Regions from separate parts of the Peribacillus sp. NPDC097197 genome, predicted to be linked through region 1. Evidence: riboswitches for the same ligand, from Rfam matches in the RefSeq annotation. Region 1 holds a riboswitch; each other region holds the start of a gene.
What was found. A riboswitch is a leader RNA that binds a small molecule or an ion and turns the genes downstream of it on or off. The one in region 1 is predicted to bind S-adenosylmethionine.
Positions count from the first base shown of each region.

Region 2: it holds a riboswitch for S-adenosylmethionine, as region 1 does, so the genes downstream of both, ACQKL6_RS10360 (Fur-regulated basic protein FbpA) here and ACQKL6_RS20080 (5-methyltetrahydropteroyltriglutamate--homocysteine S-methyltransferase) in region 1, are expected to answer to the same signal.
Region 3: it holds a riboswitch for S-adenosylmethionine, as region 1 does, so the genes downstream of both, mtnK (S-methyl-5-thioribose kinase) here and ACQKL6_RS20080 (5-methyltetrahydropteroyltriglutamate--homocysteine S-methyltransferase) in region 1, are expected to answer to the same signal.

Region 1 is NZ_JBNNST010000026.1:7,467-18,258, reverse strand. Features, by position in the region: gene ACQKL6_RS20105 (MIP/aquaporin family protein) at 1-242, opposite strand, end outside; gene ACQKL6_RS20100 (glycerol-3-phosphate responsive antiterminator) at 450-995, opposite strand; gene ACQKL6_RS20095 (hypothetical protein) at 1,185-1,631, opposite strand; gene ACQKL6_RS20090 (hypothetical protein) at 1,953-2,990, shown strand; gene ACQKL6_RS20085 (PTS transporter subunit IIC) at 3,274-4,311, opposite strand; SAM riboswitch class I at 4,528-4,627, shown strand; gene ACQKL6_RS20080 (5-methyltetrahydropteroyltriglutamate--homocysteine S-methyltransferase) at 4,712-5,815, shown strand; gene ACQKL6_RS20075 (hypothetical protein) at 5,852-6,376, opposite strand; gene ACQKL6_RS20070 (CaiB/BaiF CoA transferase family protein) at 6,550-7,656, opposite strand; gene ACQKL6_RS20065 (amino acid permease) at 7,860-9,350, opposite strand; gene ACQKL6_RS20060 (SET domain-containing protein) at 9,703-10,101, shown strand; gene ACQKL6_RS20055 (hypothetical protein) at 10,240-10,428, opposite strand; gene ACQKL6_RS20050 (bifunctional diguanylate cyclase/phosphodiesterase) at 10,513-10,792, opposite strand, start outside.
Region 2 is NZ_JBNNST010000006.1:168,932-179,723, reverse strand. Features, by position in the region: gene ACQKL6_RS10380 (ABC transporter ATP-binding protein) at 26-1,843, shown strand; gene ACQKL6_RS10375 (GDSL-type esterase/lipase family protein) at 1,919-2,617, opposite strand; gene ACQKL6_RS10370 (GNAT family N-acetyltransferase) at 2,782-3,288, shown strand; gene ACQKL6_RS10365 (aspartyl-phosphate phosphatase Spo0E family protein) at 3,344-3,520, opposite strand; gene ACQKL6_RS10360 (Fur-regulated basic protein FbpA) at 3,747-4,010, opposite strand; SAM riboswitch class I at 4,109-4,212, opposite strand; TPP riboswitch at 4,524-4,629, shown strand; TPP riboswitch at 4,698-4,790, shown strand; gene tenA (thiaminase II) at 4,896-5,585, shown strand; gene thiW (energy coupling factor transporter S component ThiW) at 5,586-6,119, shown strand; gene thiD (bifunctional hydroxymethylpyrimidine kinase/phosphomethylpyrimidine kinase) at 6,088-6,894, shown strand; gene thiM (hydroxyethylthiazole kinase) at 6,891-7,706, shown strand; gene thiE (thiamine phosphate synthase) at 7,687-8,322, shown strand; gene ACQKL6_RS10330 (MFS transporter) at 8,361-9,566, opposite strand; gene ACQKL6_RS10325 (aldehyde dehydrogenase family protein) at 9,851-10,792, shown strand, end outside.
Region 3 is NZ_JBNNST010000002.1:209,019-219,810, forward strand. Features, by position in the region: gene ACQKL6_RS03395 (pyridoxal phosphate-dependent aminotransferase) at 1-227, opposite strand, end outside; gene ACQKL6_RS03400 (carbon-nitrogen family hydrolase) at 328-1,110, shown strand; SAM riboswitch class I at 1,184-1,336, shown strand; gene mtnK (S-methyl-5-thioribose kinase) at 1,408-2,613, shown strand; gene mtnA (S-methyl-5-thioribose-1-phosphate isomerase) at 2,626-3,672, shown strand; gene ACQKL6_RS03415 (S41 family peptidase) at 4,198-5,682, opposite strand; gene deoD (purine-nucleoside phosphorylase) at 5,924-6,628, opposite strand; gene ACQKL6_RS03425 (hypothetical protein) at 6,696-6,887, opposite strand; gene ACQKL6_RS03430 (YozD family protein) at 6,850-7,020, opposite strand; gene ACQKL6_RS03435 (hypothetical protein) at 7,192-7,899, opposite strand; gene ACQKL6_RS03440 (ATP-binding protein) at 8,072-9,841, opposite strand; gene ACQKL6_RS03445 (YozE family protein) at 9,867-10,094, opposite strand; gene ACQKL6_RS03450 (MMPL family transporter) at 10,453-10,792, shown strand, end outside.

The DNA.
Region 1 (10,792 bases):
TCTCCCCAAGGAAACTCCCCGATAAGTGCAAAACCTATGGTGACAGCCGGATTTAAATGGGCACCACTAATGGAACCGACTGCAAAAACACCCATTGTCACAGCTAACCCCCACGCAATCGTCACGACAATCCATCCAGCATCTTTGGCATAAGATCCTTTCAATGAAGATCCCGCCCCGATGCCTGCACCAAAAAGAACCAAAATCATCGTACCTACTACTTCTCCCCAAAATGGTGTCATATTAAAACCTCTTCCCCTCTAGAATAATGACCATAAATCAATAAAAGGAGGCCCACAGCAGAACTAACCCACAAGTAAATGGGAATTTTCCGTTGTGAATCTCCTTATCTCCGTCACATCTATTAACTTGTATTTTAGATTAATATACTAGTTAATGAAAACGCTGTCAAACTATTTATCAAAAAATAGAAAATTGTTTTATATTTTTTATTTAAACATATTCCATAACTCCGTTTTGGAAGTGGTGATCGACGATGCTCCCGCCTCAAGTGCGTTCAGGACCTCATCTGAATTACGGATCAACCCTCCGGCCAAAATCGGCGTTTGCAAATGTTCCTTCACCTCTTTAATCATCCAGGGCATGGCACCTGGCAACACTTCGATATAATCAGGCTTTGTCTTCTTTACCAACTTATAACTTTTCTCCAACGCATGGGAATCTATTAAAAAAATCCGTTGAATCGCGACAACGCCCTTTTGCTTCGCTTTTAAAATCACACTGGACTTTGTCGAAATCAAGCCATAAGGTTGGACCTCCTGGCAAATGAATTCCGTGGCATACTCATCACTTTTGATTCCTTGAATCAAATCTACATGGAAAATCATTTTCTTATTACGTTGCTTGGCCATCAAGCTCACATTTTTCAGCTGTGATATATGTAAATCCAGAAAAACCCCTATCTCATAGGAACTCTCCAAGAACCTCTCGAAATCCTTCATGCTTGCCGAAGCAGGCAGTATCTTCTGATCCATCATATCCTCCTCCTATGCTAACAATCCCATCATAATCAGAACCTGCCGTAAAAACAATAGGTCCCACCATCATTCCATAAGGACGCTCGCATTTATCCAAATTCCACTAGAAAAGAATGCGTGTACCCTAAGCATACAAAAAACCTAAATAAAGAGCCATTATTTAGGCCTTTTGTTGTTTTTTGATAGTCAAAGAGCCAATTTGATATTCATGGCACCCTCAACCAGCTCAAATGACTTAATCTGCCCGACCGGTACCTTTTTCACCATATCCCAAGCGTTAAAATCAATTTTGATCATCCGATTATGATATTCAAAGAAGGGTGGTCTATTAAACAGTTTATGGTTGATGAAATTAACATTAACCGGTTTCATCCCAACAAGCTGAAACAGAATCGTTCTTTTTTCGATTTGCACCGGTTTCAAGGTGACGGTGAAGGCAACCTTTTTCTTCAACATCATTTTCTTCACCTCTGTAGTCCCGCGCAGCACGATATACTCTGGTGAAATATGCACATCAATGTCTTCTTCACCTGACTTCTTTTCTATTAAACTTGCCATCATCTTTGCCGTAATGGGGATGGAAACCCCCTCCGTTGTAGCCTTATTGATTATATCCTTGAATTTATCAAACATGATTTCCCTCCCTTGCCCTATGCAAAAACTCCGTTGAATCATCTTATTCAAGATTGGGTAATTGCGGAACGACCAATGACCGTCCCTCCCCTCACACTTACCATATTTTATCAGTATCTGCACGGTTCTAACAGGTTCCGCAAACCTTTTTGATTATCTGACCACCTTTAAATAATAAAACGCCACTCGGGATGACAGATGAATGACCGCTCAAACAAAATAATTTAAATTTTGTATTCGTCTTGCAAAACCACCCACAGCGTTCAAATTCTGGTAAAATTAATTCGCACTAAAATACCGTACGATAGAATAGGAGATTACATGATAAAAAAAGGCCTTTCACTAACCGTTATCCTCCTCTGCTTATTCGTCCTTGCTTCATGTTCAAATGATGGGTACCAGGATGCTTTGGACAAGGGGATTGAATATCTAGGAAAACGGGATTACCATCAGGCAGCCATCCAATTCGAATTGGCCTTAAAGGAGAAAAAAAGGGATGAGGATGCCTCCGCTTATCTAGATCAGGCAAATCATATGGATACGGCAGTCACTGCATATGAAGAAAAAGAATTTGATACTTCCCTTGAATCTCTAAATGCCGTCATTACGAATAAAAGCACGTTGAACACGTTGCAGACCGAAGCTAAAAAACTAAAAGAGGAAATCCTTGCTGATCAGGAAACAACTTCTTCGTTTGAAGACACGATGAAGATTGTGAAGGAACTTATCGAAAAAGAAAGTTACAGCTTAGCACAAAAGAAATTACAACTTTTAGAAAAAAGCTTCGAGTCGGATAACTTACTATCAAGCTATCAATCTGAGTTGACTAAACTTACGGAACAAGTCGATCTTGCCCTGAAAGACCAGGAAGAAACGCAACCAGAAGAAAAGAAAGTAAAGAAAACTGAAGATAAGAAAACCGTAGAAAAAGCCGACGGTCAAAAAACTGCGTACCAACTATATCAAAATGGCCGTTATGGGTTCTCCATGTACTATCCCAAAGGCTTAAATATGGACACCCCACCAACCAATGGTGATGGAGCCAGGTTCTATAATGAGGAATTTGAAATTACCGCCTTTGCTAGCCATACGAATATAATCAACGATGAAGAAACGATTGAAATGTATTATGAAGATGATTTGAAAAGTATCACAGAAGAAATCGCCTATCAGCGACTTACAGACGATTGGTATGTCATTTCCTACGAAGAAAATAGGAAAATTATCTATAAGAGGTACTACTTTAATGATCAAGTGGGCACTACCTTTATCATTACCTATCCCGCTAGCGAACAGGAGAAGTACGGTCCAATCACATCTCATATCGCAGAAACCTTCATCCCTTCGACCAACTCCTAACGGGATGAGACCGATGCCATGAACCGTCGAGATACGCTTCGGTTTATGGCTCTTTCTATTTTCTTCTTCAACCGGTGCGATGTCCAGCTTGCCTCTATAAAGAAGGTAAGTGGAATCGTTTAGACGTGTATTTATCCTGAGTAAAGTGGATGAAATGAATCCTGGCCATCATCAGATACCGCAGATTCTAGATTTAAAAGTTGAAGTACCCTTGAATTAGCCTCCTCATCAAAAGAAGCAGCCAGAGCTAAACGCCTGACTGCTTCTTTTATTTGGTTTCCTTTTATTCAAAATGCAAGGTATAGTCGTCTGCTTTAATCCATTTTAATTTCTTTGAGAAAACGTAGATTAGTACAAGGTTCAACACAATCGGAAGAATGAAGAAAATGATGACCATGATGGATATGTTACTGAAAATCCATCCGCCTTCCGCCAGTTTCATGTAGTTCAAGGGACCGACCAATCCCGATAAACCAAATCCAGCACTATACGGGGTCCCTTGTATGTTTAACAAACCTGCCAACGCACCAAGAATAGCGGACGTGATTAACATGGGAAACGCAATTTTCGGTTTCATGAAGAAATTCCTCATTTGAATCTTAGGGGAACCCAACACATGGGCTAAAGCCGTCCCTAATGAATTCGCTTTGTAGCTTGCAATGGCTAGGCCCACACCAGCTGCCACGATTCCTAGGTTGGCCGCACCAGATCCTATACCTGAGAGCATAATGACCGTCGCCACCCCAACCGTTGAAATGGGAGATAAGATAATGAGACAGAATATAACGGAAATAATGGCTCCCATCAAAATGGGCTGCAATGACGTCACGTTAGCGATGCCGACTCCTAATAGTCCCGTAGCGGATTTTACGTATGGCAGAATTAAGTATCCAATCATTCCTGGTACCAAGATACTTAAAGTCGGCATCAAAAGAATCGCATACGCCTTTAATCTATCGCCAATTAGTTGCAGGAACAATACGGTCAATGCCGCGGTAATTCCAGTATTGATTACAACGCCAATCCCATTAAGGGCAAACAAACCATCAGCCGTTTTCTGGATGGCGCCACTTCCGACCATGGCCGCGATCCCGATACTGGCCGTTTGAATGGATGATAGCTTGAACGAAATCCCGACCATCACCCCAATCATGACAGGTAACAAGCTCATCACGAAAACGGTGATATCGAATATATGCTGTAACACGGGAAAATGTGGAATCAATAGTTTAAGTATTTCCCCTAACAAAGCATTCGGAATTAATGAAACGACAATCCCTATGCTCATCCCCGTTAATAATTTATTAAAAAAATCTCTCATCTGAATAATCCCCTATCTCGCTATAATGTATACAATTATAAGAAATATTCTGACAATAGTCAAAGGATTTTTTTAACACTTCACCGCGAAAGTGTATAAAAGTATTTTAACTAAGAGAAACTTACTTTCTAATAACGATTATATTCTAAATTATCTGTTTTCTATTGACCTTTACTAATACTACCTGTATAGTCGTAATTAATTGAATAGTTCATATTCTTATCCAGAGAGGTGGAGGGACTGGCCCTTTGATACCTCAGCAACAGACTTTACTGTACTGTGCTAATTCCAGAAGTGTTCAACTTGAAGATAAGAAGAGAATATAAGCATTGCTGATTATACCTCTTCTTTTTTGAAAGAAGAGGTTTTTATATTTTAATAAGGAAAGTAGGAATCTACCATGTCTATCACTTTAACGAAAGCTCCATTCAAAGCCGACCACGTAGGAAGTCTATTAAGACCAGAAAGTATACATCTGGCAAGAAAGCAACGGAAAGAAGGAATCATTACCGCAGAACAATTACGCGAGGTTGAAACGAAGGAAATCAAGCGTATCGTCGATAAGCAAATAGAAATCGGTTTAGAGGCAGTGACTGATGGGGAATTCAGACGCACCTGGTGGCACTTTGACTTCTTGGAACATTTAAATGGAATCGAAGGGTATGTCACGGAAAAAGGCCTCACATTTGATGGAATTGAAACAGAACGTTATAACGTTCGGAATACAGGAAAAATTTCTTTCAACCCAGATCACCCCTTTATTAAAGACTTTATTGAGTTTAATGAAATCGTGGACGGACGGGCTGTGGCGAAACAAACCATCCCTAGTCCCAATCAATTATTTGCGGTAGGGGTCCATAATGAAGAAATCTATCCTGACATCGAAGACTATGCAAAAGATATTATCAAAGCCTATCAAGATGCTTTACAAGCCTTTTACGATGCCGGTGTACGTTATTTACAATTAGATGATGTATACATAGCCAGGCTTTCCGCTCCGGACTTCCAGTTCAAAGAGGGGAAATATACAAGGGAACAATTAATCGATTTAGCATTGCGCGTGATTAATGGGACGTTGGAGGGAAAACCAGAGGATTTGGTTGTCACGACTCACCTTTGTCGTGGAAATTACCAATCGACTTGGGCTTTTGAAGGCAGCTATGCCCGTATCGCCCCAACTCTATTGGCCAAGGAAAATGTAGATGGATTTTTCTTGGAATACGATGATCACCGTTCAGGGGATTTTAAACCATTAGAACACATTCCAAATGACGGCGCACAAGTCGTTCTTGGCGTGGTTACTTCGAAGAATGGCGAACTTGAAGATAAAGAAACCGTTAAATCACGTATTAAAGAAGCGGCACAATTCGTGCCACATGAACACTTGTGCTTAAGCCCTCAATGCGGATTCGCTTCCACACATCTTGGCAACAAGCTAACGGAAGAGCAGCAATGGGAAAAGTTAAAATTCGTTGTGGATGTCGCCAAAGAAGTATGGGGATAAGAACAAAAAGGGACGAGCCTATGCTCGTCCCTTTATTCAACAACATCGATCGTCCTCATCCTCTTTCTTCCCCACTACATCATCTGTCACCTTATCATCGAGCTGGTTCTTCAATGTCAATTCTGCGGCCTTTCCATCACTTGGCGACCCATCGGAAAAATACATCGGAAATAAGGAAAAGAACATAATATAGAAAGAGAAATATATGAATTGGTACCAGAGGACCGACTTCTCCAAGATTCCCTGATAAACCAAACTATATATCAACAACATGCTAATTAGGTTAAAGAGGGCTCCCCCTAAGTAAATCAAACTATTCGTGAACTTATTATCATATTTTAATCCCTTGAACTCACAATGCCCATTCCAAAAGTAGTATTTTCTCACTTCTATATTGCAAAAGGAGAAAATCTTATCTCCACATCCGATCTTGATTTTTTTCTCTGTACCGCCAAATAGTGTGACAAAGAATAGATGCCCACCTAAATGAATGAGCGTGACAACCGGTAAAATCAGAAAAAAGGAAAAGAGAAATTTAGTGATATCAGACAAACCGAACATGCCAATCATCCTCCTTATTTGAGCTTGGTGTATACAGACAAGTCCTTATTCGAAGGATGATACTCTCTTACCCGGTGTGGATACGTTATAACTAGTAAATATTCACATGTCTTAAGGGACTCCCCCTTTAACCCACAAAAAAACCGACAGATCATCTGCCGGTCCATCCGTTGCTATCGCTCCAATTCAAGAGTGCCAAAGACCTCATCATTACTTTGTCCCGGCTTCATCCCAACATGTTTATACTCTGGAGTGAAGACCGATGTTTTGATGGGACAAGCCATCTGCCTCTGCATGTTTCCTTCTCCATCGGGCACTTCGACTATCATGCCACGCGCTTGCAGTTGCGGGTGATTGGTCGCTTCAGAAAAAGTCAGCACCGGTTCGACACAAGCCTCGAAATCTTCGAATATGCCCTGCCATTCTTCAAATGTCTTTTCAAGAAATGCATGCTTGATGATCCTTTTGAATTGGATGCTACTTTCCGCATCTTGCTTCATGCTTAACTCGAACAGTTCAGGCTGTCCGATTGCTTCACATAACACTTCACGGAATGATGGCTCCAAGCTTCCAACCGAGAAGTAACGGCCGTCTTTCGTTTCATAAAAATCATAAAATGTTCCGCCATTCAATACCAACTTTTCCGGTTCAAGCTCCAATCCACCCTGTAAATGTAGGGGGGCAGATATCGCATTCAAAGCAAAGCTGCAATCGGTCATGCTAATATCGATGAACTGACCTTCACCCGTCCGCTCCCGGTAGATGACTGCCGACAAAATCCCGATGACAGCGTGCATGGAGCCTCCTGCAAGGTCGGCTATTTGTGTTCCATTTTTTGCAGGTCCTCCTTTTTGCGTACCTGAGTAACCGGACAATCCCGCTATCGAAATATAGTTGATATCATGACCTGGACGATTCTTGTAGGGACCAGTCTGACCAAAGCCAGTAAGCGAACAGTAAATCAACTTTGGATTGATTTGTTTTAATTCTTCGTATCCCAGCCCCAACCGATCCATGACACCCGGCCGGAACTGTTCAAGGACAATATCATATTCCTTCACTAGATTCTTTACGGCATCAATCGACTCCTGCCGTTTCAAATCAAGGGCAACCGATTTTTTTGAACGGTTCAAATATTGATCGACTCCCCATGTATCAACCTTGGCCGGCCGTTCTACCTTCAACACTTCCGCTCCTAAGTCTGCAAGCATGAGCGTAGCGAATGGCCCTGGCAAAAGTGTCGAAAAGTCTAGCACTTTCAGATTGGTCAACAGTGTCATCGTTCATGCACCTTCCTTTTCTACCAAATGGATGCATTCTTCCTCAGTTGGGATTTCTATCTTTTATACTCATTCTTCTTCCACCCTTTCGTTTCCTGCAAAACAACATTCACATCCAATTCAATGCGACTAACATTGGTACATGTTCAATTTAAAATAATAAAATAACCGGAACCATGTCTGTGAACATGGTCCGGAAGTTTTCAGTCATACTTTTCATCAAAATTAATTTCTACTTCTTCGAGCTTAACGAATCTCGTTTTCCTAATCAGTTTATACCCAAACCAGAGGGCGAGAAAAAGAGGGATTCCTAAGTATGCCGCCACCACACTTCCCCAATCGATATGGTCCGAAAAGAACGCTTGGATATTTTGAGCCAAGATGACGACCATTCCAATCGTAATGGCAAATATCGTCCCGATTGGAAACCATAAAGCCTTGTACGGCAGCTTATCCAATGAATGCCCTTGTAACACATATGCCTTACGGAAGCGATAATGGCTTATGGAAATGCCCAGCCAGAAGATAAATCCCGTTATCCCGATCGCGTTCATTAGCCATAGATATACGGTGCCATCACCGAATATGGAAGCCAAAAAGGCAAGCATTCCGATGGAACATGTTAAGATCATACCCGCCACTGGGACACCTCGTTTGTTCAGTTTGGCAAAAATCCGGGGTGCTTGCCCGGCTTTAGCCATCGAATATAACATACGGGTAGAGGCATATAAGCTTGAATTCCCCGCAGATAATACCGCAGTTAAAATCACGGCGTTCATCAGGGAAGCCGCAAAGGCTACTCCCGCTTTCTCAAATATGAGCGTAAATGGGCTGACCATAACATTCTCGCCTTGTAAACTTGAATTCGTATAAGGGATAAGCAGCCCTATCACGAAAATCGCCAATATGTAAAAAAGGAGAATCCTCCAGAAGACGCTTTTAATGGCCTTCGGTATATTTTTAGCTGGATTTTCACTTTCCCCAGCTGCAACACCAACGATTTCCGTCCCCTGAAAAGAAAAACCTGCTGCTATGAAAACGATGAATACCCCCATGAACCCACCTGGAAAAGGAGCATCGTCCACTGTGAAATTTTTAAAGCCTACCGCTTCCCCTCCCATAATGCCTACAATCATGAGTAAGCCGACAATGATAAAAATGATGATGGCCGTCACTTTAATGAAAGAAAACCAATATTCCCCTTCACCATAGCCTTTGACAGAGAGATAGTTCAATAGAAAAATAAGCACTAAAAATGAGAAACTCCACAATAGTGATGGACTATCCGGAAACCAGAATTTCATGATGATGGTCGATGCGGCTAACTCAGCCGCTATAGTCATGGACCAGTTGAACCAATATGTCCAACCCAAGGCAAATCCAAAGGCAGGATCGACAAATTTCGTTCCATATGTACTAAATGACCCACTGGTTGGCATAAAGGCAGCTAGTTCCCCTAAGCTTGTCATGACAAAGTACACCATGGCCCCGACCAATGCGTAAGCAAGTAGAGCACCGCCTGGTCCCGCTGTATGTATGGCAGCCCCACTGCTAAGAAACAATCCTGTTCCGATGGCTCCTCCAATGGAAATCATCGTTAAGTGACGAGATTTCAACCCTCTGTTTAACCCCTGTTCTTTTTTCGGTGTTTCGACTGGATACTCAAAGACTTCCTCTTCGCGTTTTACTATCATATGTACATCCCCTTTTGCTTTTGCACGCAGTTCTGAAAATTCCCACTTTAGAAATTATACTACTTGAAAGTTCTGAATGGATTAATTATTCTTTTTCTTTCAGCAATTTTCATGCCACTTTTCACTTGTCAGCAAAATCCTACATCTTCACCCAATAAAACCGAGATATAGACAAATTCCTTTGCACTTACGCCATATTTCTTTGCGTTTTTGTGCCACGATATTTTGCACTTATTGGGGATTCTTCAAGAGGATAACGATTAATTTCCCTAAATTAGTTGCTTTTCTTCCTAATTGCTGTCAAGCTTATACAATCTGGACTATAAAAGAAAAGAACAAGTAGGTGACGAATATGATCGAAGTTAAAAATTCCACACTCAGTGATGGAGAGTTCAATAGAGGCGTTTTCGCAAAACGTGATATTAAAAAAGGTGAGCTGTTGCATGAAGCACCGGTTATCGCTTATCCAAATGAAGAGCATGTTCATATCGAGAAAACATTGCTAGCGGATTATGCGTTTGAGTATGGCATCAACCATACTTGCCTGCTTTTAGGATATGGCATGCTATTTAACCACTCCTATACGCCGAATGCCACATATGACATAAACTTTGATCATCATACATTCGATTTCTTCGCTTATACCGATATTAAGGCGGGAGAAGAGATTACCATCAATTATAATGGTGAGGTCGATAACGAAGATCCATTATGGTTCAATAAAGAAGACAATGGTGAAGAAGCTGAGTAATTGATGACATAAAAGCGCCTGCCGTTTAAAAAACTTTCTCCAGTTTTTTAAAGGCAGGTGCTTTTTACGTAATTCGGGAAACCAAAAAAGCTCCATCCAGGATATGCTATCCCTTGATGGAGCTTTTTTCATGCTACCTTAATTGATTGTTGAATTACTTGATTTTGATTTAGTGAAGGATTGGAGTTGGCTCTTTACCTTATCAATCATTTCAGGATTAGCGATTGATTTGATCTGGCTTATTGTTTTCTCACGCGTTTCTTTATTGCGCATTAAGTAAGCAGCTGCTCCCAATACGACGGTTCCAATCATTTTGTTTGATGGCATCTGAGTTTCCTCCTTATATTTTAGTATAGTATAGTATTTCCCTATAACCACTTCTTTAAACAAGGAGACCCAGACTTCCATCCTTCAGGCGACCGGAAACGCATATAGATTGCGTAGAAACTTGTCTTCTAATTCGTGTGCTGGCAACGGTTTACTGAACATGTAACCCTGTACCTGGTTACATTCCATTTCTTTTAAAAAGTCGAATTGCGTTTGGTATTCAACGCCTTCTGCCACGATATTCAGCTGCATGTTTTTGGCCAGCCCAATGATGGACGCCACAATTGCTTCATCCGGTCCACCGGTTGCCAAGTTCCTGATAAACGATTGGTCGATTTTCAATGTATTGATGGGGTAATCCTTT
Region 2 (10,792 bases), on a different contig from region 1:
CAATTTACCATAGGAGTGATTAAATATGAGCGGGGGACATATCCCTTTCAGCCACAAGGGCCGTAGCACCCTGACAGCTGCACCATCAAAAGGAAGCATTCGGTCAATGTTGAAACAAATATTCAATCGTATCCCATCCAGATGGAAATTTTCAAGTATGATCATATGCATAATGATTTTCATTTCCATGCTTGAGTTTTCCATCCCACAACTTACGCAATATACGATTGATGATGTCATACCTGGGAAAGAATATGACTCATTGATTTGGGTAGGCATAGGTATCCTCTTTGCGGCCATATTGTTAGCTTTGCTTAATTATGTGAACGGCTATATCGTATCTAAAGTGGGGCAAAAAGCGATCATGAATTTACGAAATGAAATGTATGACCATATTCAAAAATTGGATATGAAATTTTTTGATAAAAATAGAACGGGTGACTTAATGTCCCGGCTCACGAATGATGTGAACCTGCTTCAACAACTCATCTCATCAAGCATGCTACAAGTTATTACAGATACGGTCACCTTCTTTGCCATCGCAATCTATATGCTGTTCATCAATTGGAAACTGACCGTGGTCCTTCTCATTACCTTTCCGTTCATGTTCTATCTGACACGTGTATTTGGTAAACGAATCCGCCTCTCATTCAGAAGCGTGCAAAGTTCGGCCGGCGATGTCAGCAATCAGCTGCAGGATTCCCTTTCCGGCATACGGCTCATCCAATCCTTCACAAATGAAGAATTTGAATCAAAACGATTCGCGGACCGAAATCATGAGAATACGGTAGCAAACATCAAATCAGTTCGACTGAGGTCCATGTTTGGCCCGCTCATAGATTTAATGAATAATTTAGGTCTGATCGCCGTGATTGTATTTGGTGCCTGGCAAGTGATGCAGGGAGAATTTACGATTGGATTAATCGTGGCATTCCTGGCTTATCTCAGGCTTCTGCAAAGTCCAATCCGTAATTTCAGCCGTGTAATCAGTATCGTGCAACAATCGGCTGCAGCTTTTGAACGGATCACCGAAATAATGGAGACACAACCTGGAATCCAGGACAAAAAGACAGCAATTAATGTTCCCAAAATCACGAAACAAATCGAATTTCAAGGAATTGATTTCGCTTATGTCGAGGGGGTACCAGTACTCCGAAATCTTAACCTGATGATAAAAGCAGGACAGGTAACCGCTCTTGTCGGCTCATCCGGGGCAGGGAAATCAACGATTACCAGCCTTTTAATTCGTTTCTATGACCCCCAACAAGGGACAATAAAAATGGATGGCCATGATATTCGTGATCTCACCCTCAAATCTTTACGGAACCAAATGGGGGTTGTTTCGCAAGACATTATTTTGTTTACCGGGACCATCCGCGATAATATAACCTATGGTAAACTCGACGCAACGGACGAGGAAATTATCGAAGTGGCTAAGGCGGCATATGCTCATGATTTCATCAAGACGTTCCCAAAAGGATATGACTCACAAATCGGAGAACGTGGGGTCAAACTTTCTGGTGGCCAAAAGCAACGGATTGCCATCGCCAGGGCCCTTTTGAAGAATCCCCAAATCATCATTCTCGATGAGGCGACGGCATCGCTCGATACGGAATCCGAACATCTGATTCAGGAAGCGTTATCCAACCTATTAGAGAACCGGACTTCAATCGTCATTGCCCATCGGTTATCAACCGTTCAAAAGGCAGATCAAATTGTCGTTCTTGAAAAAGGGGTAATTCAAGAAAATGGAACGCACGAACAACTGCTACTAAATAATGGTCGCTATCGGCAGCTCCATGACTTACAGTTTCCACAGGCGGAGGCACCATCAGAAACATAACCAACCAGAAATCCGCCCCCGATAAATAAACCTAAAAGGGCATGGAAATCAAGTTTCCATGCCCTTTTATCGTTCTTATTTAAAATCATATTTATCTAAGATTCGATTGGTTATAAGCTGATAGCCTTCTTCATTTGGATGAATTTCATCACTGAAGTATGCTTTTTTATCTTTGTTTTCGAATAAATCGTTTGTAGGGATATACTTTAGTCTACTATCCTTGTCCACCATCTTTTGAATCGAATGATTATAATCACTAATATGGTTTTCTAATTTCAAGTCGTCTTTATTGGGGTTATATAACCCTATCACCAAGATATCAGCTTTATTATTTTTCTTTAGAAGCTCAGAAAGAATTTTATCTAAATGTTGTACATACTCTTTCTTTTCATCATTTATCTTTTGATCATTGATTTTTTTTAAGTTTCCACCATTACTGTTAATTAAATCATTGATTCCGATATAGACGATAAATGTGTCAGCCTTATCCAATTTTGTGTTAATCTCAAGATCTTCGAGCTGTTTAATGACACCGTCCGTTTCCTGACCTTTAATACCATAATTCCAGAATTGGACTTTTTCTGAATCGGAATCATTCGTTTTATGTTTCAAGTCATCAATATATCCTTCCCCTTCTTTATCGCCCTTTCCGTAAGTCAAAGAATCTCCAAATGCCATGACTCTTTGATCGTTTTTCGCATCTACTGCCTGAAACGCATAGGCAACTAAACAAATAACAAGTACAATAAAAAATAAGCCAACGATTTTCTTCATTTGTTTTGCTTCTCCTTTTGTATTCACTAGGAAGTATTTTATTTTTAAATACCCAAAAAGAGGACAAGCCTAACATTCGAATAATCTAATAAAAAACTTAAATTGCATGATGCACCTGTACTCAGGTGATTGGAATGCCATAATAAATGGATTGGAGCTTAATGATGAAGGAGTTTATAGAATTCAGGGAAGCAATATTTGAGGATTTGCCTAAAATTATTGAAATTTACAATTCTACAGTACCTTCGAGGATGGTCACTGCGGATACAGAACCAGTTACAGTAGAATCACGGCTCAAATGGTTTGAGGAACATCATATTCTCAAACGGCCATTATATATGATCATACATGATGGAAAAACAGCTGGGTGGATGAGTTTTCAATCTTTTTATGGTAGACCCGCATATGATTTTACCGCTGAAATTAGCATCTATATAGATGAGGAGTTCCGTGGGAAAGGAATTGGACAACTTTCAATCCAAAAGGCTATAGAGGTGAGTCCGAAGATAGGGATTAAGACACTTCTTGGATTTATTTTCGCACACAATGCACCAAGTATTAAGCTTTTTTCAAAATTTGGTTTTGAAAAATGGGCGCATTTACCGAAAATAGCAGAACTCGATGGAGTGGAACGCGATTTGGTCATTCTTGGTAAACGTGTCACTACATGACTTCCATTGCAAAAGGCGATTGCCTGGATTTGAATGGTCTAGTGGGATGTACTGATTATTCGCGACAAACTCCCAGGAATTTTATATGTGTGACCGCATTCAATAAAGAATCCAACTCTTGACTTGCTTGAATGGTCATCCTGCTTGTCAAACCATAATTTTTTGCTAACATAATCATTTCTTTTCGTTTTTCTTCAATTTTTTCAACTGTTGTTATATGAGGAGGCTTCAATATAATCACTTCCTATTTTTCAATTATTTTACATTTTTATCATAACCAAAGCACTAGGCGAAATCAATCATTTTACATGTTTTAAATATGTTATTTCACTAGTGAAATGTGACAAAATACCCATTATATTTTTCTATTTTGTACTTTTTATGTCAGTTCAAAGAGAAAAAGCATTTGCCTTTACACAGCAAATGCTTTTTCTCTTTGATTGTTCACTATAGGTTAACTAAGTCATGCACTCTGGAGGTGACTCATTACCTGATTTATCTATAACAATCTTATATTCATCTTCAAGAGCTTTTAATGGAGCATCATAGAGATGCTTTTCATCAGAGGTTTTGTATACACCATTTGATAATAGTTCTTCTATCAACAATGCTCTCCTCTGTTCTTTTTTCTCGAAAAACTCTGCCATATGAATGGCCCCTTTCCTTTTATTCATATTTTCCACATATAATGCCCCTAATCTTATAGGCTTTGCTAAAGCCAAAATATATATACCTGTTGTACGGGATTCTTAAACCCTATTTGACAAAAATAAAAACCCCTTCTAATCCAAGAAGAGGTCGACAGAGGTCCGTTCGTCTCTTCTTATCTTCCAAGCGATTGCTTGTTGGAAGAAGCACAGTTCCCCGATGGGTCTGTTGCCGAGGTTTCATAGGGCCAAGTCCCTCCACCTCTCTGGATAAGAATACAGAATATAAATGATTTTGACATGATTTTATCCCACTTGCAAGGATAAGTCAATTGCATTCAAATAATTTTTAATTTTTAATTTTTATATTATTTTTCCGTGTGCCCTTTTAGCACAAGGTAAGACCATATCCCTATTTTGCTAATAACTATATTTTCCTCCAATTGACCGTGGGTTAGGTATGCTCCATTTGCCAATGGGGATTTTATCCTACTACCCCTTTCACGCCACAAGATACTCATAAAATTCTATTGGATTCAAAGGTTGCATTTTCCTTTTTATCTGATATGATGACAATAATCACATACGAAATACCACTAGGGGAGTCTTCTAAAAGACTGAGATGGAATGATGTTCCGGACCCTTTGAACCTGATCCGGGTGATGCCGGCGGAGGAAAGTGGATGATATCGTCGTCGTATATTTGACTTCATCCATCTGCCCCGTTCCGTTTTCAGGAACGGGGTTTTCGTTTAATTGAATAATAAACTGCTAGGGGAGCCATTAATAGGCTGAGAATCAAACCCTTTGTACCTGATCTGGTCATACCAGCGGAGGAAAGCAGGTTGAAAAAGGGATTCGTACATTCCTAGAACAGCCGCTTTCTATATGAAAGCGGCTGTTCTTCATTTTTGGACACTCCCCTCCTTTGTATGTGAATGAATTATAAGGGGGAAAAATCATGGCGAAAACCCAAATGAAAACTTTCAGTGCTAGACTTCACGAACGTTCAAAAGAAATTTGGAAAAAGAATCATACTCATCCTTTCGTTCAAGCAATTGGAGACGGGACACTATCAGAAAAGAAATTCGCCTATTACTTAAAGCAGGACTATATCTATCTTATGGATTATGCCAAGCTTTTTGCCTTAGGGACCATCAAGGCCACTAACCTTGAGATCATGACCAAATTTGCGAGTATTTTAAATGAGACTCTACAGGTAGAAATGGATTTGCATAGGAGCTACTGCAAGGAGTTCGGAATTAGTTCTGAGGAATTGGAAAATACCGAACCAACTCCGATTACCCTTGCCTATACAGGTTATATGCTCAATGCTGCCCATCATGGAACTTTAGCCGACCTTATTGCCTGCTTACTTCCTTGTGCCTGGGATTACTATGAAATTGGCTCGTTATTAAAAGAACAAAATGGTCCAGCACTAGAAACAAATCGTTATATCGCTTGGATTCAATCGTATGCATCCCCCGAATTCGCAGATGCGCACAAATGGTTGGCCAAGCTGTTAGACGAACTGACGGAAGATATGCCTGAGGGGGAATTGAAAAGATTAGAGAAACACTTTTTAATGACCTCCCGATATGAATATTTATTTTGGGACATGGTTCACAACGAACAGGATTGGCCTCTTTAAATGCTAGATACTGGTAACTTGTTACGGAAAATGACGTTGACTAGCTTGTTCACGGCCATCACTACCCTGACTAGCTCATTCGTTTACATCCCTGTTGGTTTTGCGAAGGTGTTTCCTATTCAACATGTAACCAACGTCATGACAGCCGTTATGTTGGGGCCGCTTTTTGCTGTGACCCAGGCCTTTTTAGTATCCCTTATCAGGAACATGACAGGTACAGGTTCAATTTTTGCATTTCCGGGAAGCATGGTTGGTGCCCTGCTGGCGGCCTTCCTCTACCAAAAAACAAGAAGGATGGGACACGCCTGCTTGGGAGAAATAGTGGGGACAGGCATTCTCGGATCCATCGCCTGTTATCCGATCGCGCTTTTATTATTGGGAAAAAAAGCGGCACTTTTTGGTTTTCTGCCAGCTTTTCTTCTTAGTTCTTTAACGGGCGCAATTATAGGCTTTCTTTTATTGAAAGTTCTCTTAAAAAATCATTATATGAAGGGGTTTTTTTATGAAAAGGGCACTAACGATCGCCGGATCTGACTCTGGGGGCGGAGCCGGCATCCAAGCTGATTTAAAAACATTTTCGGCCCATCGGGTTTATGGCATGTCTGTTATCACCGCCGTTACGGCACAGAATACCTTGGAAGTTCGATCTGTACAGCCCATCGATCTCCCTGTGATCACCGATCAAATTGCGGCCGTATTTGAAGACATTCGTGTCGACGCAGTAAAAATAGGGATGCTTGGATCAAAGGAGACGGTCGAAACCGTCGCCCATTCAATAAAATTATTTAAACCGGCTATCGTCGTCCTTGATCCTGTCATGATTTCCAAAAGTGGACACCATCTGTTAGATGAGAGGGCCGTTTCGTCGTTAAAAATCGATTTACTTCCACTTGCTACACTTGTCACGCCGAATATACCGGAAGCAGAGGTCCTTACCGGATTCCCGATCCGGACGAAGCAGGACTTTTATAAGGCATGTACCGCTATTCTGGAACTGGGTCCGAAGGCTGTTTTACTGAAAGGAGGACATGCAGCAGGAAATCCAAATGATCTCTTTTATGATGGCAAGGAGTTCTCTTGGATCAAGGGTGAACGCATTCATACGAAAAATACGCATGGAACTGGCTGTACCCTTTCCTCTGCCATTGCATCTAATCTTGCTAATGGACTTCCTTTAGCGACGTCCATTGAACAAGCGAAAATCTATATTTCAGAAGCGATACGAAATAGCTTAGAACTCGGTAAGGGACACGGACCCGTTCACCATTTCCATCAATTTTATAAAAAGGAACGGAGTGATTTCACATGAATACATCCGTTGCAGACTTATTTGGCAGAGTGAGAAAGAAACAACCACTCGTCCACCAAATCACCAACTTTGTTACTGCAAATGATTGTGCCAATGCTACCCTGGCAATTGGTGGTTCTCCCGTTATGACTTCCAATCCAAAAGAAGTGGCGGACATGGTCAAACTGGCACAAGCACTGGTGATTAACTTAGGTACACTGGATGATGTTCCCTTGGAGGCGATGGCGATTGCCGGGAAAACAGCGAACGATTGCCATATACCCGTAATTTTAGATCCTGTGGGCGTCGGTTCCACCCCTTACCGAACAGAGAAAGCGATGGAACTGCTCGATTCAATCACTGTCCAGATTATTCGCGGCAATGCAAGTGAAGTCCATCGGCTAATGGGAGGCGATATCGTCACGCGAGGGGTCGATTCAGGACCCCTTTCCATGAGCAATGCAGAACTATCCCTACGTGCTGCTAGAAAACTGAAGAGTGTTGTCGTCGTGAGTGGAGCCAAGGATGCCGTTAGTGACTCTTCACGTACGTCCATCATCGATAATGGAAGCCCTCTTTTAACAAAGGTGACCGGCACCGGCTGTATGTCGACGGCCTTGATTGGGGTCTTCTGCGGAATTACGGAGGATTACTATTCAGCTGCTATCGCAGGAATTTCAACCATGAGCATCTCTGGTGAGCTTGCTGCCAGAACCCTTGAAAAAAATGATGGCACAGGGACATACCGGACACGGATTATCGATGCCATCTCAGGAATGAATGATTCCATATGGAAATACGAGGTGAAAATGCATGAAGAAAGTGCCATTTGATTTGAGCCTTTATTTAGTCACGGAAGAATCATTAGCCGTCGAGGACATGACCACTATCATCACCGAGGCGGTTTCAGGCGGAGTTACGGCCGTCCAACTTAGAGAAAAGCAGGCATCTTCCCTTACTTTTTATCAAAAAGCTTCTCTATTAAAAGGGGTCCTTGATGAACTTTCGATTCCGTTAATCATTAATGACCGCGTGGATATTGCGCTTGCTGTAGGAGCGGATGGAATTCATGTTGGGCAGGATGACCTTCCTCTTCCCATCATCAAGACCCTTGTTCCTGACAATATGATCATTGGAGTATCCGTCTCTACCTTGGAGGAGGCCCTTGAAGCTGAAAACAATGGCGCTGACTATATTGGTGTTGGCTCTGTATTCCCGACAAAAACGAAACAAGACGCAACTGCTTTGAAAAAAGGGGAACTGGAGAGAATTTGTCACAGTACCTCGATTCCTGCCGTTGCGATCGGTGGGATTACAGCGGATAATATCAACAGGCTTTCTAAAAGTGGAATTGCCGGTGCTGCGGTCGTCTCTGCCATTACACAGGCAAAAAATCCAATGGACGTGGCTACACTCCTTTCATACACTATAAAAAGATTCACTAATTAATAGAAGGAGGATGCTCATTTCGAGTCATCCTCCTTCCTTTATGAAAGAATGGTATTCTTCGTTTCTTTTCCAAATGCCACAGCAACAGCACCAATTAAAATTGCGATTGTAAAAATCGTGAAGATGGTCGATATCGCTGTATCTCCAGCAACTAGATACCCGACAAGCAACGGCCCCAAAATGCCCCCGACGCGTCCGACTCCAGCTGCTAACCCCGTCCCGGTTCCACGAATGACGGTTGGATACTGTTCAGGTGTATACGCATAAAGCGCCCCCCATGCACCTAAGTTGAAAAACGATAGGAACATGCCGGATACGATCAAGAGTGATAAGCCTTCAGCGGAGCCAAAGAAAAATGCACTACCTGCCGTTCCTATTAAATATGTAATCAATACGAACTTACGCCCCATCTTCTCTATCAACCACGCAGCAGAGAAATAACCAGGCAATTGGGCTAACGTCATGATCAATACATATTCAAAACTCTGAATCATGCTGAAGCCCTTCATGACCATGACACTTGGTAACCATAAAAACATGCCGTAATAGGAAAAGACCACACAAAACCAAAGAATCCATAAAACAAGTGTCTGACGTGCGTGCCCTTTTTGCCAGACCATTTTCATGTTGTTCAGCACAGACGGTCTCTGTTTCTTTTCAAGCTCCGTATATTTAGGAGAATCGGGTAATTTCAAACGTAGATATAGAGCATATAATGCCGGAACCGCACTTAATAACAAAGCCACACGCCATCCGTATACAGGAATGATGAAATAAGAGATGAGCGCCGCCAACAACCAGCCGACCGCCCAGAAACTTTCAAGGAGTACCACAACACGTCCCCTTTTACTTGCCTCGACGCTTTCAGAAACGAGTGTTGAAGCAACGGGTAGCTCTCCCCCGAGCCCCATCCCTATCAAGAAACGCAAAATCAGGAATAAACTAAGCGTACTGACGGCTGCAGACAGACCGCTCGCAATCGAAAATAATAATAAGGTTATGATAAAGACATTCTTTCTGCCAACCCGGTCTGCCATCGCTCCAAAGAGAATCGCCCCTACTGCCATCCCGATAGAATTGATACTTCCGATCCAACCGACCTGTTGGCTCGTTAAATTCCAATCCTGTTTCAATGCAACGATGATAAAAGAAAGCATCCCGACATCCAGTGCATCAAACATCCATCCAAAACCAGCGACACCCAGCAGTTTACGCTGCGATATCACTTTCGCATTGTTTTCCATATAAACCTCCTAAAATCTGATCGCTTACCAATATATTCTCCTATTTAATATTACCTATTAATTTTCCTTTTCGCTATAGTATTTACAACTGTCTTGACACTTTTCTTTACTCAAATAGAAAAAACGTTGATTTCAAGCCTTTTTCCATTTAAGAATAAAATGTCGAATAGTAATGATTGAATATTTCACCTATTTATTTTATGATAAATATTGGCATATGAAAGCGTTATCAATTAAGTCATCATGTTTTGCCCAATATAATCATTATATTCAGGAGGGAAACAATGACCAATCTAACGTTAGAAGTAAGTGGAAAGCTGGACAAGTTTTTAAAAGGTCCTAAAAAGCTCTATATCAATGGAAAATTCGTAGAAAGTGCCTCGAAGAAGACCTTTACCACTCCCAACCCCGCAACAGGCAAGAAACTCGCAGATGTATATGAAGCGGATAAAGAAGATATCAATTTAGCCGTTAAAGCCGCAAGAAAAGCATTCGATGAAGGCCCATGGTCCAAGATGAGCGCCGCTAACCGTAGCAGGTTGATGTATAAACTAGCAGATTTAATGGAAGAAAATAAAACAGAATTAGCGCAATTAGAAACACTGGACAATGGAAAGCCCATCAGTGAAACTACAAATGCGGATATCCCTCTAGCCATTGAGCATATGAGATATTTTGCTGGCTGGTCGACTAAAATCGTCGGACAGACCATTCCGGTAAATGGAAATTACTTCAACTATACAAAACATGAGGCTGTAGGCGTCGTCGGTCAAATCATCCCTTGGAACTTCCCGCTTCTTATGGCGATGTGGAAACTGGGAGCCGCTCTTGCGACTGGCTGCACGGTCATTTTGAAACCTGCCGAGCAAACACCATTATCTGCCCTTTATTTAGCAGAGCTAATCGCGGAAGCCGGCTTCCCTGACGGTGTCGTCAATATCGTCCCTGGATTCGGTGAAACTGCTGGTCAAGCCCTTGTCGATCATCCTGAAGTTGATAAGATTGCCTTCACCGGTTCTACTGAAGTAGGGAAAATGATCATGCGTTCTGCTTCCTATTCATTGAAGCGCGTGACACTGGAACTCGGAGGAAAATCACCTAACATCATCCTTCCAGATGCCGACTTCTCCAAAGCCATTCCTGGAGCTTTAAATGGCGTCATGTTTAATCAGGGTCAGGTATGCTGTGCCGGCTCCCGGGTTTATATACAAAAGAAACACTATGAT
Region 3 (10,792 bases), on a different contig from region 1:
AAATAGGGAAGCCCCCTAAAAGGAGAATATTTATGATTCATGGAATTTCCTGCTGCTGTCTGCAGGCTCTTCACGATATGTTCAGGAGTCGGTTGGTCTGGATTTCCCTGCCCAAGATTAATGACATCCTTGCCTTCTGATGTTATGTTATTAACTTTTTCGACTAAAGAAGCAAAAAACTGCTTTGGAAGCTCTTGAAGAAGTCTGGATTTTTCGAATTGCACCATCTTTGCACCTTCTCTGAAATTTCTTGAAATTATAGTCACAAATGATATATGTTTATCTTAATCTTGTAAAGTACTTTTTTACATATGGAGGTTTTAAATGATGAAATGGAAAATCGCCTGTTTACAAATGGACATTGCCTTTGGACAGCCAGATATAAATTTCCAGGTGGCAAAACAATGGATTGAAAAAGCTGTACAGTCTAAACCGGACATCGTCATGCTGCCGGAACTATGGACAACCGGCTATGACTTAACGAGATTACATGAAATTGCAGACGAAGAAGCAGAACAAACCATTACCTTTCTAAAAGCCCTTGCAAAAAAACACCACATTAACATAATCGGTGGCTCGATTGCAAAGAAAACTAAGGAAGGCATCTATAACACAATGCTCATCATCGATAAAGAAGGCAAACTGGTTAAAGAATATGATAAACTCCATCTGTTTCAATTGATGGATGAACACCATTACTTACAACCTGGCAAAAAAGATGGCTTATTCTCCCTCGATGAAAAGATTTGCGCCGGATTCATTTGCTATGATATCCGTTTTCCAGAATGGCAACGGGCCCATACGGTACGAGGTGCGGAGGTTATCTTCGTGACCGCCGAGTGGCCAAAGCCTAGGCTCCATCATTGGAGGGCACTGTTAATCAGCAGGGCAATCGAAAATCAAGCATTCGTTGTGGCTGTGAATCGTTCCGGTTCTGACCGAAATAATCATTTTGCCGGACATTCCATCATCATCGACCCGTGGGGAGAAATCATTTGTGAGGCTGGTGAAGAAAAAGAACTTCTACTCGGCACCCTTGACTTAGAAAAAGTAGGAGAAGCAAGAAATAAAATACCCGTTTTCGAAGATCGGCGGCCCGAGTTTTATTAATTTACCATTGACAAACTATTTGAAATATTGATATCATTCATTCGAGATTAATTTTCTGAAAATAAATACAATACTCTTATCAAGAGCAGGCTGAGGGATAAAGGCCCTATGAAGCCCAGCAACCGACTGTAATACCATTGTGAAATGGGGCGGGAATTCCGCCGGATTATATCCACAGAGCACGGTGCCAAATCCACCAGAAAGAATTCTTTCTGGGAGATAAGAGGTTCGAAGTGAAGCTTCTGCCTCTTTCTATGGGAAAGGGGCCTTTTCATATTTTTTAATGTACTTGGAGGGATAACAATGACTCAACCATCAAATTTCAAGCTATTGACAAACGAAACGGCAATTGACCTAACGAAGAAACTTGGGTTACTGCATTCAGATGACTCATTACTATGTAATGAAATCGGTGACGGAAATTTAAATTATGTTTTTCACGTTACAAATCCCGTAACAAATAAAGGAGTCATCATCAAACAAGCAGTTCCTTACGCAAAGGTTCTTGGTGAAAGCTGGCCATTGACTTTAAAAAGATCGGCTATCGAAGCGAATGCATTAATTCAATTCAGAAGCTATTGTCCCGAACTTGTCCCACAAGTCTATTATTCTGATGAACAGCTTGCAATCACCGTCATGGAAGATTTATCACACTTGAAAATCGCCCGGACCGGATTAATTGAAGGAGATCATTTCCCTCTATTATCCAAACACATTGGTGAATTTGTTGCAAAGACCGCTTTTTATACGTCTGATTTTCATTTGGAACCGGCAGCGAAAAAAGAGGTTGCCCGGAACTTCACGAATCCAGAACTCTGCAAGATTACTGAGGTTTTCATTTTCACGGATCCTTTTTTGGAGGAACATCCAGGCGAGTTTGAGCTTGAGTTGCTGGAGGCTGCCAAGTCTATATGGAAAGATGCTGATTTAATACTGGAAGTGGCTAAGTTAAAACAAAGCTTCGAATCCGAGCAGGAGGCCCTTCTTCATGGCGATTTACATACGGGAAGTATATTTGCAAGTGATACAGAAACAAAGGTAATTGACCCTGAATTCGCTTTTTATGGTCCTGTTGGATTTGACCTTGGACAATACATGGCGAATCTCCTATTCCAGGCAGTAACACGCGAGGCCACTGGGAAGGAAGAAATCTTTACTCATCTTCAGGAATTTTGGAATACATTTGAAGAAACCTATACGAACCTGTGGAATTCTGAAAATAAAAGTCCTTACAGTAAGATCGAAGGTTATCTTCCATATGTACTCAACAAGTTTAAAGGTGATGCATATGGCTTTGCAGGATGTGAACTAATTCGAAGAACCATTGGCCTATCTCATGTTGCTGATTTAAATGGCATTGAGAATAAAGAAACTAGAATTACAGCTAAAACGGCTACCTTGAAAATCGGGGCCCATATAATCAAAAATCGGAAAGAACTGAATATTTCAGCAGTGATAGAAGCCGTAAAGCAATATACATTGCCTTCCTATTCAGCCCTATAAGGAGATATACATATGACAACTACAACGCCACTACCCTATTCCGTCCAATGGAATGATACCCATATTACCTTATTGAATCAACAGGCCTTGCCATCAAAAATAGAATTCATTGAACTTTTTACGGTTAAAGATGTATATGACAGCATCTTGACCTTGAAGGTCCGTGGTGCCCCCGCTATCGGGCTAACTGCAGCATTTGGCGTTGCTCTTGGTGCAATCCAGGAAAATACCACGGATTTATGGCAATTTAAACACAATGTCACGAAACATGTTACTACACTCGCTTCTTCAAGACCAACAGCGGTCAACCTTTTTTGGGCACTGAAAAGAATGGAGAATACTCTACAAGCAGCCAATAGCATAGCTTCAGCCAAAAGCGCTCTTGTTGCTGAAGCAAAAAAGCTATTTTCAGAGGATGTGGAGATGTGCCGAAAAATTGGTGAATACGGATTGTCTTTATTCAACGAGGGTGATTCTATTTTAACCCATTGTAATGCTGGGGGGATAGCCACTGCAAGGTACGGAACTGCCCTCGCACCTTTCCACCTGGCCAAGGAAAGATCCTTTCCTATAAAGGTCTATGCCTGTGAAACGAGACCTGTCTTGCAAGGGGCACGACTCACCGCATGGGAACTTATGCAAGCTGGAGTGGACGTTACATTAATCTCGGATAATATGGCAGCCCACACCATTCATCATAAAAAAATCGAAGCCATTATAGTCGGAGCAGACCGTATTGCGGCAAACGGTGATACAGCCAATAAAATTGGTACATTGGGTTTGGCGATATTAGCTAAGCATTACGATATTCCTTTCTATGTAGCAGCACCATCAAGTACATTCGATTTATCTCTCGAGTCGGGTATCTCCATCCCAATCGAAGAAAGGAATGGGGATGAAATCACTTCTATACAAGGAGTCAGGATAGCACCAGAAAATGTGAAGACATTCAATCCTGCTTTTGACGTTACGCCCCATTCTCTTATTACAAGCATCATTACCGAAAATGGCATCATTTCACCTGATTACAGGAGTAATATCCCGCTTTTTGTAAAATGAAATTATTTATAAAGGATTGATCAAGGGGCTGTCCCAAAAGGTGTAATTACACACCGAAATTGAATAAATAGTAAAAGGCAGAAACGTTGATTTAACAACATTTCTGCCTCTTTATTTTTGCGAAATTCACTGGAATAAGGACTTATTAGACAGCCCCTTCATTCTTTTCACGATTAACCTTGGAAACCCATTCAGTTGCTCCTGTTATATTTATTCTGACGAGGTTCTTTTTGATAGATATAATCGCAGAATTTAGTCAGAGTGGCATCTAGCCTTCTTTGATTTTTCTGCCGCTTTTCGGTAGTAATTATTCTTAGCCTTGTATGAAAGTTCATGTTCCTCAAGCAGGGTTTACCGCTCGTTTTCTTCAAATTCTACTTCATCATGGATACCCTTCCATTCCCCACCCATTGGTACTTCTTCCATGGTCACCTTATGGATTACACACACACCTAAGTCAAGCACACGAAAAACGGCCCATCAGCAATAAATGCTTGCTGATGGGCCGCTTGTTTTTATAAAAGATTATTTGATTTTCTTTTTCAATACTTCCACCGCTTTTTTCACTTGAGTATCATTTTTAAGGATTTTATCCCTAATGACTTCCATCAATTTAACGGTTGTATCGTCTTTAATGACACCTGTTTCTTTGATCTTATGATCCTTTTGGAATTCCTTGACCGCTACCTTTGTTTCTTCATCGAAATACTTATCCACTTTTCCTGGATTATACCCGGCTTCTTTCAGCATTTTCTCCGCTGCTTCTACTTCACTCGAGGAATCCGATACTTTCAATCCTTTATCAGGAGAGATATATGGAAGATTGGCATACTCGGGAAGCTTGACTTTTATATCCGGTTCAATCCCTTTTTTATGGATCCAATTGCCTTTCGGAGTCAGCCATTTTTGTGCTGTATACTTAAAGTTGGAACCATCATCAAAGTCTGCGGCTTTTTGCACGGTCCCCTTTCCGAATGATTTTACCCCTACAAGCTGAATACCCGCAGATTCACTAACAGCGGCGGCAACGATTTCAGATGCACTTGCACTTCCATCATCAATTAATACGACCACTGGTAGCTTCAACTCACCATTATTCTGGGATTTATAGACTTCTCTTTTTCCTTTTCGATCCTCGACCTGAAGGATGACTTCCCCATTCGGGATAAATAAGTTTGCCATCGCGATCGCTTGGTCAAGCAATCCACCCGGATTTCCACGTAAGTCCAATATTAGGCCTTTCATCTTTTCTTTATCCATGTCTTCAAGTGCCGTATTCAGCTCTTCCACCGTATGCTCAGAAAAACTTGTAACCTGCACTTTGGCAATCCCATCATCAAGCATCTCTGAATAAACCGTTTCAATCGGAATGGTATCACGCTTAATGGACAAAGTAATCGGTTCCTTTTCACCCGCCCTTGAAATGGCAAGCTCCACTTTTGTTCCCTTTTTCCCCCTGATTTTCAAGACAGCTTCCGAAGAACTTAAGCCATCAAGGCTTTTGCCATTGACACTTAGTATAATATCATTAGGCCGGACTCCGGCTTTTTCAGCTGGTGATCCTTTAATAGGGGAAACCACCATGATCTGTCCATCCTTCTCTTGGATTTCAGCACCTATTCCTTCAAAGGAAGAAGAGATGCTCTCATGGAAACTGGAGGCTTCTTTCTTATCCATATAAGAGGAATAAGGATCATCCAACGATTCTATCATTCCATTTATAGCTCCATCCACGAGCGTGTTCTCATCGATTTCTTCATAATAATTATCTTTGATCGTATCATATGTAGAATATAACTTTTCAAATTCAGGATGATTACTCGGTGCAAGTGACTCTACTTTTTCATCGCCAAAGGTCAACGCGATTGTAGTTATCCCTGCTGTCAAAAATATGAGTAAGAAAATCCCCATAATAAACGTAAACTTTTTTATTTTCACAATTTTGCCTTCATCTTTGGGCTGTTGTTGATTTTCTTCTTCCACTGAAGCCTCACCACTTTCATTCTTCATGACAATATTAACTAATACATCCTATTTTATCAGCTTTCTAGCAAATCGGAAAACTTTAGTTATCAAATTTTTTGAATGATATGTAAGTGCCTACCATCTTGCTCCAATCCAGCTTTCTTATAGAGACCTTTTCTTTATCCATATTCTATATACGTGCAAAAATACGGACTCCGTGGAATGGAAGAAACTAAATATCTTAATTTCTTCCATTCCTGGCTACCCGTAAATCCAACGTTTATGGTCAGTCTTGAATCGCTGCCTCTAAAGAAACCTCAATCATCTCATTGAATGTTGTTTGGCGCTCTTCGGAGGTTGTTTCCTCACCTGTTAAAAGATGGTCGGAAATCGTTAAAACGGATAATGCTTTACGACCAAACTTAGCAGCAAGTGTATATAATGCAGCTGATTCCATTTCTATAGCAAGGATTTGGTACTTGGCCCACTTTTCCAATTCACTATTATCATTATAGAATTGATCTGCGGTAAATACGTTTCCGACTTTCAATTGCAACCCTTTGTCCACCCCTGCATCATAAGCTTTTTTCAATAAATCAAAATCAGCAGTAGGAGCAAAATCAACGCCACCGAATGTCATGCGGTTCATTTGTGAATCTGTAGAGGCACTCATAGCCAGGATTACATCTCTGACCTTCACATCTTTTTGAATGGCACCAGCTGTCCCAACCCGGATAAGTTTTTGGACATTATAGCTATTCATCAATTCATTTACATAAATCGAAATCGAAGGGACACCCATTCCTGTACCTTGAACGGAAATGCGTTTTCCTTTATAAGTTCCTGTATACCCAAACATATTACGAACTTCATTGTATAATTTAGCATCCTCTAAAAACGTCTCAGCAATATATTTTGCACGTAACGGATCCCCAGGAAGCAAAACCGTTTCCGCAATTTCATTTTCTTTAGCACCAATATGTACGCTCATTCTTAAAATTCCCTCCTTGAAGTGGTTGAAATGACATTCCCAATTACTATAACATACCAACCCCATATTAGGAAAATAGAACTTCTTTATCTACTGCAGGAAGTAGGATATAACACTCTTTAAGTGATCGGTGGAACGCAGCAAAACGGCGGAAACCCGCCGTCTTTTTGGTTGATTTTAAGGAGTAATGGCAAGAAAACTGCCCATTGATTGATGATACATCATTCATCGACTTCCTCATCAATAATGCATTTTTCAAGAAGGTATTCGAATGTGATGTCAGCAAGATCTTCAACTTCAGATTCTTTTGGAAGATAGCCCCGCTTTAATAATTCTTGGTAAAAGAATTCCGCTATCTCTTCAGTATCAATAAAAACCTCAATTTCTCGCAAATCATCGCCCCCTTAATTAAAGATGTATGAATGTATAGGTATAAATATGCCAGTAGGGCATTTTCTCTCAAAACTTACGCATATCCTACACTTTAATTCGTTGATTCAATTTCTTAGAGATGAGTCTTCATCGGCTCGTGCTAAAGTGTATACATCCCTTTTCAAGACCTTTTATTTCGTATGCTCTTTTTTGTGACCTGGGTAAATTTCTTCCGCCGCCTTCTCAATTTTAGCAAGAGCTATTTTCATGATATGTTGATATTCATCATCGCCAAATTGATGAAAAAGCTTACAATAATCATTATATAAATCCAACAGTCCATCAATCATTTCCATTTTTTCATTTTTTGTCATAGTCATATCTCGCTCACCTTTACCAGGGTTGTTTTGTTTAGCAATGATAGTAAGCTCGTTATTCTTATTAGAAAGGAGCAGCCCCAATTTTTGAATGATTGCATCTGCACGTTTGGCATCGGCTACTAAAGTCAATTCTTCTTCATGCGCTTCCAGCCATTCCCCATCGGAGATACGTGATAATTCATATATCACATCTTCCCAGGCATTCTCTTTATAGCGCCAAATCTCCGTTCGATAGCCAATTATCTTAAAATAATCATATTCATATCCATCGACCTGGACTAAATCACCGATAATATATTTATATTCGATATCGATTTGTTCCTGTTGATAAAGGATTTCTCCTTCGTATTCAGTTATAGACTGTAATGTCTTTTCAATATATAGGCCTTCGCTGTAATTTACTTCATACACATAAGAACCATCGAGATATTTTATATCGGTTATATTCCCGACTGTCCCATACATTATAATTACGACTGTATCGCCTAATTTGAATTTTGGCTGATTTTTCTTGCCCATAAGAGACATCCCCCAATATGGTCCTTATCGTTTGATAGTAAATTATATGCATGAACAAACAAGGTGGTTAATGGAAAAGAGGGGGCATTTGACTCATTTAGATAGGTTATGCGAGAAACTTTTATTATGGTAACCTATCAAAAAAATAGGGCAAGACAGGAAAACCGCCTCTTTAAATGAGACGGTTTGTTGTCGGAATCGTCAAGATCACTTCTGTACCTTGTCCATATTTACTTTCGATTTGAAATTTCCCTTTGAGTTCATCCATGATTTGGATGCAAGTTGCCACTCCCAAACCATTTCCTTTTAACTTTGTCGTATAAAAGGGCATCCCGATATTTTTTAGATTCTCAGGTTTAATCCCTTTTCCATCGTCTCGGATCTTCAATTGTACATAATGAGGTGAAGTATCGACGGTCATTTCAATCTGCCCTTTTGACTCAAACGATTCGCAGGAATTATTCAGGACATTAAGGATAACCTGACGCAACCGGTTTTTATCGGAATAGGTATGTACGGGTTCTGTCAATGTATTAACGAGTGTGACATCTTTATATAGAGTAGAAGCCGAATAGACAACAACCAGTTCATCAAGGAATTCCTTCAGATCCAAATTCTCCATTTCAAGCTGGTGGGGTTTAGCTAAATCAAGGAGTTGTGTAACAAAAACGTTCACTCGATCTACTTCCCCAAGCATGACATCACTGTACTTTTCAATTAACTCTTTTTCATAATCCTGCTTCTTCAACAGTTGGAGAAAACCCCTGATGGTCGTCAATGGGTTCCTGATTTCATGCGCTACCCCTGCGGCCAGCTGTCCGACATATTTTAACTTTTCGGTACGGACGATTTCTCTTTCCCTATCCTTAATCGTATCCATCATCCTTAGAAACGCATGATTCAACTTCTCCATTTCTACAAAACTTCTTTTATCAGAGACCACGAACTCTTTTCCCTGGATAAAATCTTCCGTCACTTCCACTAGATTATGTACTGGTTTCACCAGAGATTTCGTAAGTAAATAGACGCCTAGAATGATGGACATAAATACAATGGTGTATATAGAGAGATAGCGTGATAAAAGATCATTTAACGGCTGATATACTTGTTTTTTGTCAGCACCCACTACCACAAACCATTTATTTTCCGTTTGGGCTATCGGTTGAACGTATTGAATGGAATATATCTTTTCTCCATTTTCTGCACTATATAAATTATTAGAATTAGCGGATTCCAATAACTTTTCTTTTGTAAGGCCCATATCTTCCAATGTCGTATTAGAACTCTCATGAATGCCATTCGGGTCTTTTTTGGAAATCATAATGCCATCCTGATTGATCATATAAAAATTCACAGGGTACTTTTCACTAATGTCATTGGCCTTTTTCTCCATCATATCCCAAAGGCCTGATATCCGAAAGGCCGGGGACACAACACCGATCATTTTCCCTTTATTATCATTTACCGGTGCACTTAAGGCTATAATAGGTTCAGCAAATGCTTTCGTTTTATATACATCCGATAGGAATTCATGCCCCTTTAGCCCTTCTTGAAACCATATTCTATTAGCTAAGCTTGTTCCGACCATTTTATTTGAGGTATCAGCCATGACCGTACCTTCCAAATCTAAATATACGGCACCAAAGTATTCACCTTTTGCTTCTGTGAATCTTTTCAATTCATCAGTCTTCTCCTCTTTAGAAGAATCAGGATTGATCAATACCGTATTCGTACTCATTAAGTTAACATCACTAATCCGTTCATTTAAATAACTGTACATTTCATTTACCATATTAAGTGAACCTGAATTCAATGTACTCTTCGCTTCTTTAGCTAGCAAGGAGCGTTGCGATTCATAAGAAATGATTCCCAATATCAAAACGGGTAAGCTCGATATAATTAAAGAATAAAACAAAATTCGGGCTTGAAGGCTTCTAAACATCCTTCGGCTCCCCCTATTCCTGTATCTATAGCAGTCCTTCTTCTATTTGGACATATTGATCCCATAATCGATCGAATATAGTCATACTATCTAAATAGTCTCCATTTAACTCCAAGTAACTGCTCACTTCATGATAATCATCCGATTGCTTTGGAAAACTGTGATCTTCGTATGCATGGTTTGCGAATTTTGTAATTTCATCAATTTCCTTTGGCTGTCGATATTTCATTAAAAATAAGTAAAACGGTCTCATGTCGAGCCCCCTTATCAAAATACTATGATTTAAATCTTAATATATCGGAAACTAACGCTTACGTCTACACCTATACAAGTCTTGATTGTTAATTACCCTTTCAACTATAAATTCCATCTAGATACTTTACCACGATTTTTGTGTATATAGAGTAAATCTTCAGGCGCTGATAAATGTTTTATTATCCAGTTTACAAAAGATAATTTGCTGGTTACCCCTCCAATTTTTCATAATTTAACTAAAAGTTCATTTTCAGTTCATTTAGTTACATTACAATGAAATAGAAAGTGATGACGAGCTTAAATGTGATGTCCGCATTTCACATTGCAGCTCTAAACTATAAGGGGGAAATAATTAAATGAATTCTTTTTTACGCCCAATAACTGATTGGGTTTCAACTAAGAAAGGTATGTGGATTACAATTGTCACATGGCTGGTCTTAATGATTGGGTTAAGTGCCGGTCCGGCAGTAAGTGATTACAAAGTGACAAACTTTCAATCCTTACCCGACGATGCACAATCCATTATTGCAAATGAAAAATTAGAAAAATACTTCCCTAATGATCAAGGGACGCCTGGTATTCTTACCTTTCATAACGAAAATGGTAAGGTGAACTTAGAAGAAGTTACAAGCATTATGAATAAAATCATCGGTGCTAAAATTGAGGGTGTCGATGAAATCGTCAATATCTCTCAAT